Regions from separate parts of the Priestia sp. TGN 0903 genome, predicted to be linked through region 2. Evidence: riboswitches for the same ligand, from Rfam matches in the RefSeq annotation. Region 2 holds a riboswitch; the other holds the start of a gene.
The links. A riboswitch is a leader RNA that binds a small molecule or an ion and turns the genes downstream of it on or off. The one in region 2 is predicted to bind cyclic di-AMP.

Region 1 (4,220 bases), 200 kb from region 2:
CTATAAAAACAAAGAACTGATTTGCTGCGTCCCCTAAGCTGTGCATCGTTTCAGCAAACATCGCTACATTTCCCGTTAAAGCAAAAGCAATCCCTTTAATAATGGATATAATGGTATTAACTATAGCGGCCATCATGGCCGATTTATTTCCTTTTCGCAATAACTTAATTAATTCACTCATGCAATCCCTCCGTTTGTGCCTTTGATGAGATTCAATTATGGTTAGTGTATGTGAATTTAAAAATTAAAAACCTCCAACATATAAGTTGGAGGTTTTTAGTCATGTTTCATTATTTTTTAAAACGATAAGGTACCGTTGTAACGATTACGTTTTTACGGTAAAGCAAATGTGCTTTTAACAGCAGACTGGACTGATTATGAAGGATGTTTTGCCAGCTTTTTTTCGTGATGAACTGCGGAATAACAACCGTAATAGCCATATTATTTTCACGGGCTTTTTCTTCAGCCATATCGATGAATCGAAACAGCGGACGCACAAGACTGCGGTATTGAGAATGAAACGTAACAATACGAATATCAGGCTGCCACTTTTCCCACTTCTCTTCCATTCTCTTTTCGCTTTCTCGGTCAAAAGCAACGTGCACCGCAATAACGGTATCACCAATCGTTCTTGCATAGTTCAATGAATTTTCCACTACCTTTGTCATTCCTGCTACAGGAACAATGACCACACTTCCTTCAAGCTTTCCAATCTTTTCTCCTTGCTTAATACGAAGCTGCTCTCCTACCGCTTCATAATGCGTATGAATGCGATGAAAAATATAAACGATAACCGGTAAGAAAACGAGCACGGACCATACTTGTGAAAACTTCGTTGTAAACAAAATGATTAGCACCGTTAAGGTAATGAGGGCACCAATTAAGTTAATGGTTAGCTTTCCTTGCCAGCCGGCCGGCTTTTCTCTAAGCCATTTGACAATCATGCCTGTTTGAGAAAGCGTAAATGGAATGAACACTCCAACTGCATAAAGAGGAATTAATTGTTCCGTCGCTCCTTTAAAGGCGACAAGTAAGACAATAGAAGCAATTCCAAGGGTCACAATTCCATTTGAATAGCCTAGTCGATCGCCGCGAATTTGAAACATTCTTGGCATGTATTTATCAGACGATAAGTTTACGGCAAGCAAAGGGAAAGCTGAAAAACCTGTATTCGCCGCTAGCACTAAAATCAGAGCTGTGGTACCTTGAATAAAATAATAAAATCCATTTCGTCCAAATACACTCGATGCAATTTGTGATACAACCGTTTCATCTGCTTTTGGAGAAATGCCAAGCCAATAAGCTAAAAACGTGATGCCAGAAAATAAAACGGCTAAAATACCGCCCATCAGCATTAATGTATGAACAGCATTTTTTGCACCTGGATCTTTAAAGTTAGGCACTGCATTTGAAATAGCTTCTACACCAGTCAATGCCGAACAGCCTGATGAAAAAGCTTTTAATAATAAAAACAAACTAATACCTGGCACCACGGTACCGAGAGATGTATGAAGCTCAGGTGAAACTTGACCTGTCACTATTTTGAAGAAGCCCACCGCTATTAACAAAATAAGAGCAATAACAAATAAATAAACCGGATAAGCTAAGACAGAAGCGGATTCTGTTACACCTCGTAAATTTAAAACCGTAATAAAAATCACCAGCAAACACGCAATTACTACGTTATAGTGATGCAGCGTTGGAAAAGCCGAAGTTAAAGCATCGGTTCCTGCTGAAACACTCACGGCAACTGTTAAAATATAATCTACTAACAGTGATCCCCCAGCGATAAGTCCAGGATTTTCTCCTAAATTGGTTTTCGAAACAATATAAGCTCCTCCGCCTTGCGGATACGCATAAATAATTTGACGATATGAAAGAATTAAAGCCGTCAGCAGCACCAATACCCCAATCGCAATTGGAATCGAATACCAATAGGCAAGCACGCCCACTGTTGCAAGGACAATCAAAATCTGTTCTGTTCCATAAGCCACTGAAGATAAGGCATCTGATGATAAAATAGCCAGCGCTTTAAGCTTACTAAGCTTTTGATCGCCTAACTCTTTTGTTTTGAGCGGCTTTCCAATCAATAATCTCTTGAGAACTGAATAGTTCACGTAATTTCCCTCCGATGATTGCTTAGCTACTATTCACTGTTCGTTGCTAAGCTCCGTTACAAGTTCATGAATAAGTGATATTATCCCTAAAAAATACCTTTTTATGTTAAAAAAGCGCACAAAAAAAACACTAAGGGTTCTCAGCGTTTTTACACAGCTTAAACCTCCTCTCCAAAACGCTTATGGGGTTAGCTGTCGGATTCGGGCTATGAGAGTAGCCCTACCTTTTAAAAAAAAGGATTCACCCCAAGTGACAATGCACAAATTTGGGTCCCCCACTTCTGACGAATTAAGCGATAACAGGTCAATATAATTTTCGGTTAAAGAGTATGATCGATAACATGTTTCTTTCATAACTATCCTTTGTTCTTAGATAATATACTCCCGTACAAATGGTTTGTAAAGCATTATTTTACGTAAACGATAAAATAGTACTTAAGGCGCTTTTAAGGGGAAAACAAAAGGCCTTCTGCCTGCTTACAGAAGACCTGCTTTCTTTAACTTTTTGCTTTTAAAACGGCTGCTAGCTTGTTTTTCGTTTGAGGACCATAAATGCCATCTACATCATAAGGAAGATACACAAGCTGAAAACGTCTGACTGCATCTTTCGTTTGTACTCCATATATTCCGTCTACTGACCCTACTTTAAAACTAACCGCGTTTAATGCTCTTTGAAGCTGTTTCACTGCTTCTCCAGAATCGCCTTGTTTTAAAATTCCATTGGGAAGTGGATATTGTTCAGAAGGTGGTGTTGGAGTAGGTGTTGGTGAAGTTCCTGAAGGAATAACAATTGTTTTTCCAACCTGTAGTGTTAAAGGATCAGAAAGCCCTGTATTCGCTTCTTGAAGCTCCTGTACTGTTATGCCGTACTTCTGTGCAATACTGTACAGCGTATCTCCTTGCTTAATTGTATACGTTTTTTCACCTGGTTCAGAAGGTGATGGATTTGGTGTCGGTGTTGGAGATGGCGATGGATTTGGAACTGCACGACGAGGTAAATTTAAATATACGGCAATTCCTTTTGCATACGATTCACCCATGCTTTTTAAAAAAGCTTCATTTTGAAGAAGTGCTGCATCGGCGCTCCTATCAATAAAAGCTATTTCAGTTAGTACTGCAGGCATATTTGTTAAGCGAAGCACCGCATAATTGGCCGATTTTCGTCCACGATTCGGATGATTATACGACAGCAGCGTTGGCTGTACTTGCCCGTGCACAATCGATTGAAACGTTTTACTAGCATTGCTAGCGCTTCTATAAACATAATCTTCGTATCCTGTTCCTCCACCGGCATTTACGTGAATAGACATAAATGCATCTGCCCCCCACGAATTAGCTTGAGAAGCGCGCTGAGATAACGATAAAAAAGTATCTGTGGTACGGGTGGTTTTAATCGTAAAGTCACTGTAAGTGCTATTTAAATAGCTTATTAAATATTGTTGAATTTTTAACACTAAGTTTTTTTCATACAGTCCATTCGCTCCAACTGCTCCTGCATCTGCCCCACCATGTCCTGCATCAAGATAAATTTTTTTCATATTACTTGTCCCTCCTTATTGTTAACATATGCATGAGGGAAAAAAGTGCTACGTATACTAGCCTACTTAGTGAAAAATTACTAAAAAAGGAGATTGAGACATAACGAAATCACTTCAACCTAAAAACGAACAAATGGGATAAATGCGCTAGTATGGATGGCTTGTTACATCGCTGTTGAATTCCGTGCGAGGCTTCGCTTTCCGCGGGGGGGTGGTGAGCCTCCTCGTCGCGTGCGCTACTGCGGAGTCTCACCTATTCCACTTTTCTCGCAGGAGTCCCTCCAATCAACTGCTAGAAGCAACTAAATAGATGAAATCTACGTTCATCCTACCAATAAAAAAATCCGCACAATTCATCGTGCGGTTCCCTCCCCCTAACATACTTTTGGTCCAAATTCTATTCTGGTTGATTAAATAGATCAGGAGGGTCTATTATTTATAACGTTAGGACCTATTTAAAAAGCAGAACGCCTACAACAATGAGAATAATCCAAATTGGAATGCTTATCAATATCCCTATCACTAAACCTTTAAAGAAATTTCCTTCTTTCATTTTTATTACATT
Region 2 (4,220 bases):
TTTGCTTAGATAATGAAAACGCAAGCGTTAATGGCCCCACTTTTCCTAAAAACATGATAAAGATAATAATCACGCGTCCAAAGTACGAAAGTTCAGGAGTCGCTCCCATCGATAAACCTACTGTTCCAAACGCAGAAACAACTTCAAACATAATTTTTACAAACGGCAGGTTTTCCGAAATATTTAACAGGAAGATGGCCCCAAACACAAACATAATCGAAATCATCGTAATGGCTAGTGCCTTAAACACATGAAGAGGAAGAAGCCGTCTCTTTAACAGCACAATATCTTCCCTGCTTCGTAAAAATGCCCATACAGAAAAGACAATCACCACAAACGTTGTTAGTTTAATACCTCCTCCTGTTGACGCACTTCCTGCACCTATGAACATTAACATAACCATTAAAAATATAGTGGAATCATGTAGACTTCCTATATCGATACTATTAAAACCTGCTGTGCGTGTTGTTACCGCTTGAAAATAAGACGCCCACACTTTGTCTCCTAATGACAAACTTCCAAGTGTATGTGAATTGCCGTACTCTAAGAAAAAAATAAAAAGCATGGCAATCACGTTAATGGCAAACGTGCTGATAATCATAATTTTTGAATGCAGCGTTAGTTTTTTATACGATTTTTTTACCCACATATCAGCAAGAACGGTAAATCCTAACCCACCAATAATAAACAAAAAGGAAATCGTTATGTTAATAACGGGATCTCCTACATACTGAACTAAGCTGTCAGATAATAGTCCGAACCCTGCGTTATTAAAAGCTGAAATTGAATGAAACAAGCTAAAGAATAGCCCCTTAGACCATCCGAATTCCGGAACCCAGCGTATCGCTAAAAAGATAAGTGCAACAAACTCAATTAAAAATGAAAAGATAAACAGCCTTTTAACTAGCAGGACAACTCCGCCGACGCTCGTTTGATTTAATGCCTGCTGAACGAGCATACGCTCTTTAAATCCAATTTTTTTACCTAGCATCATAAAAATCAGCACGGCAAATGACATAATGCCAAGACCGCCTATTTGAATTAACAGCATAATAATCGTTTGACCGATGACGGTAAAACGCGTACCTGTATCTACGACGGCTAAGCCGGTCACTGTCATAGCGGAAGTAGATGTAAAAAGGGCGTCTACCCACCGGATTGGCTCAGTAGTAGAAAAAGGCATCATTAATAAAAGAGCACCAATAATAATTCCTCCGCCAAAAATGGAGACAAGCAGCTGCGGCGGCGTAAGCCTAACAATTTTTTTTTTCATAAGTTAAACTCCTTCTTCTTCAAAACGGTTTAAATCGCGATTATGTCCGATAACAATCAGCATATCTCCTTGTTCAATTGTTTCATGCGCCGTAGGCGAAATCACCATTTCCCCGTCTTTTCGCTGAAAACCGATAATATTACAGCCGTACTTTGCACGAATATTTAAATCAAACAGCGTTTTATTATGAAGTTTCTTAGAAGCGACAATTTCAACAATACTATAGTCTTTAGACAGTTCAATATAGTCAATAATTTTTTCTGACACCACGTGATGAGCAATCCGCTTCGCAATATCGCGCTCAGGATGAATGACTTTGTCCGCTCCTATTTTCTCCAGCACTTTTTGATGATACATATTCACCGCTTTTACCCATACTTGCTTAACGCCCATATCTTTTAAAAGCATCGTTGCAAGCACGCTTGCTTCAATATCGTCTCCAAACGAAATAAGAGCATGATCAACGTTACGAATGCCTAGCCCTTTTAAGCTAGCTTCATCAATTGCGTTCGCTTGCACGACATATGTAGCTGAGTTGCTATATTTCTTTACTACCTCCTGATTGCGGTCAATAGCGAGCACATCCACATCCAAATTAGCAAACTCTTCAACCAAACTGCCTCCAAAACGACCTAATCCCAATACAGCAAACTGTTTTTTCATAATGTATTTATTCCTTTCTTCAACTGCTGTGTGTTCTCTTAGCTTATACTTTTTCTAAAAAATTACATGTTTTTCTTAAAAAAAGCGCAAAAAAACACAGGAAGGCTCCTGTGTTTTTTCACACTCTTCCCCCTCAAAACGCTTGCGAAGTTAGCTGTCGGGTTCGGGTTTTAAGAGTAACCCTACCTTTTTAAGGATTCACCCCGGAGCACAATATGTGCGTAAATAATGGGTCCTCCGCTCCGTAATGGATTAAGCGATTTTTATTCAAATGTCTATGATCTATTTTTTAGAATAATCGATTCGATTCATGATACGTTTCACTTCACGAAAGCTATCTTACTCCTGTGGATTTTGTCTGTCAAGATATTTTTAGGGAAGACATCACTTGCGCTGCAAACTGCAAAAATCATATAAATCTAAACTGACAATCAGTTTGTGAAATTGATCAAACAAATTAATAACGGCCAAAAGCTCTAATAGCTGCGTATCACTGTAAAATTTCTTTAATTGATCCATATCAGCATCCGTCAAATCCCTTGGACGCACTCGGTATACATCTATAAATCGAAACAGCAGTCGATCTTTTTCTTCCAGCTCTTTTTCTCTTAACACTTTTTGATTAAGCGTCTTATCGCCTACATATGACATGCTCATACACGTCTCACAGCCGTTAACACCTGCTAGATAAAGCCTGATTTTTTCCTTAGTCTCTCTTTTTACTATATCACTGTTCCAAAGCTTGTCGTATAGCTCATCATACAACCTTTTTACATCTGGAATTAAATTCAGTGCTTTTTCAAAATTTGTTCCCTCTTCGTTTGTTAACAAAACTCTTGCCATTTTTTACTCACTCCTTTTTAATTATTATAGTAAGAAAAATGGAGATTTCAGATAACAAATAAAACATATTATCTGCTGTTACTAATCAAATGAAACATTAATATGAAAGAAGGTTTTCAATTGAAAATTGATGAAATTGATTTATCGATTTTGCAGGCACTGCAGCAAAACAGCCGTCTTTCCTTAAGAGAGCTAGGAAAACAAATTAACCTGTCTCCTCCTTCAGTGGCAGAGCGAGTAAGACAGCTAGAGAGCTTTGGTATTATAAAAGGATATACAATCGATATTGATTATGAAAAGCTGCAGTTGCCCGTCTCGTGTTTTATTGAAGTAACCATGAAAAACGGAGAGCACGAGCGTTTTAAAAGATTTATTTCTCAGTATCCCTATGCTTTATTCTGTGAACGCATCGCCGGACAGGCTTGCTTCATTACAAAGCTTCAGCTTCCTCACCTGCACGTACTCGAGCAATTTATTAACGAAATTACACCTTATGCCAAAACGATTTCACACATCGCCCTTTCTCACGTGGAGATGTCTTCTGCATTATTGAGTCATTTAAAAGATGAAAAGTGATTGAAACATACGTTCACCGTACTAACGAAAAGATCCGAACGATTCATCGTTCGGATCTTCTTTCCACTAAACTACTTCTGTCCTAGCCTCTTTTATTCGTCCAAAAGCATAAAAAATAACCCTCCAAAGCTGGAGGGTATAAATTTTCCGAATAATGAAAGTTTTACAACTTCATTCTATCAGGTACCGACATTTCTGTCTACTTAAAAATGTAAAAGAGCTCTCTATTAATAGAAAGCTCTTTTACCTGCTTGTTTTTTGAAAACAATCAATCTATATAAAAGGGAACTACCTAAGGTTAAAAGTCACGTGAAACCTTGGCAGTTGATCCTGGATATACCGGTTGATATGATTCAAAACAAGTTCTTTCATCATTTCTTCTTTGACTTCTGATTCCGTTTTTTTATCTTTTTGTTTTAAAATAAGAATATAATAGACTTTACCCATTTTAATGGGCTTACTACACTCTCCAATGTGCTGTTTTTTTAAAACATCTATAAAAGAGGGAGATAGATTCGAAAGCTTTAGATTATCATCATTCTCTATTTTGCTGATGGTCTGGACATCAGCATATTTTTTTTGAACGTCTTGAAGCGATGTTCCTTTTTGCAGCTCAGCCGCAACGGTCTCAGCATCATGTAAAGTTGTAAAAGTTAGCTGCGAAAAAGATACGCGCGTTACATCATTCTCAATACGTGTATAGTAAGCGTCTAGTTCATCAGACGTAATTTGTTTACGGAAATATTCTTCTAATTTAAACTGATTTATTAGCTGTTTAGTTACATCGCTAGAACGAATGTGCAAGACTTCATAGCCTTGTTTTCTTGTATCTTCGTCATATGAACGTTTGATTTGTTTCCACATA

Region 1: it holds a riboswitch for cyclic di-AMP, as region 2 does, so the genes downstream of both, ACRPLY_RS07560 (APC family permease) here and ACRPLY_RS08640 (potassium channel family protein) in region 2, are expected to answer to the same signal.

What each region holds. Positions count from the first base shown of each region.
Region 1 is NZ_JBOZGL010000002.1:232,605-236,824, reverse strand. It holds gene ACRPLY_RS07565 (cation diffusion facilitator family transporter) at 1-181, opposite strand, end outside; gene ACRPLY_RS07560 (APC family permease) at 291-2,117, opposite strand; cyclic di-AMP (ydaO/yuaA leader) riboswitch at 2,280-2,423, opposite strand; gene ACRPLY_RS07555 (N-acetylmuramoyl-L-alanine amidase) at 2,615-3,655, opposite strand.
Region 2 is NZ_JBOZGL010000002.1:436,846-441,065, reverse strand. It holds gene ACRPLY_RS08645 (TrkH family potassium uptake protein) at 1-1,273, opposite strand, end outside; gene ACRPLY_RS08640 (potassium channel family protein) at 1,277-1,936, opposite strand; cyclic di-AMP (ydaO/yuaA leader) riboswitch at 2,061-2,205, opposite strand; gene ACRPLY_RS08635 (carboxymuconolactone decarboxylase family protein) at 2,321-2,779, opposite strand; gene ACRPLY_RS08630 (Lrp/AsnC family transcriptional regulator) at 2,900-3,355, shown strand; gene ACRPLY_RS08625 (peptidyl-prolyl cis-trans isomerase) at 3,644-4,220, opposite strand, start outside.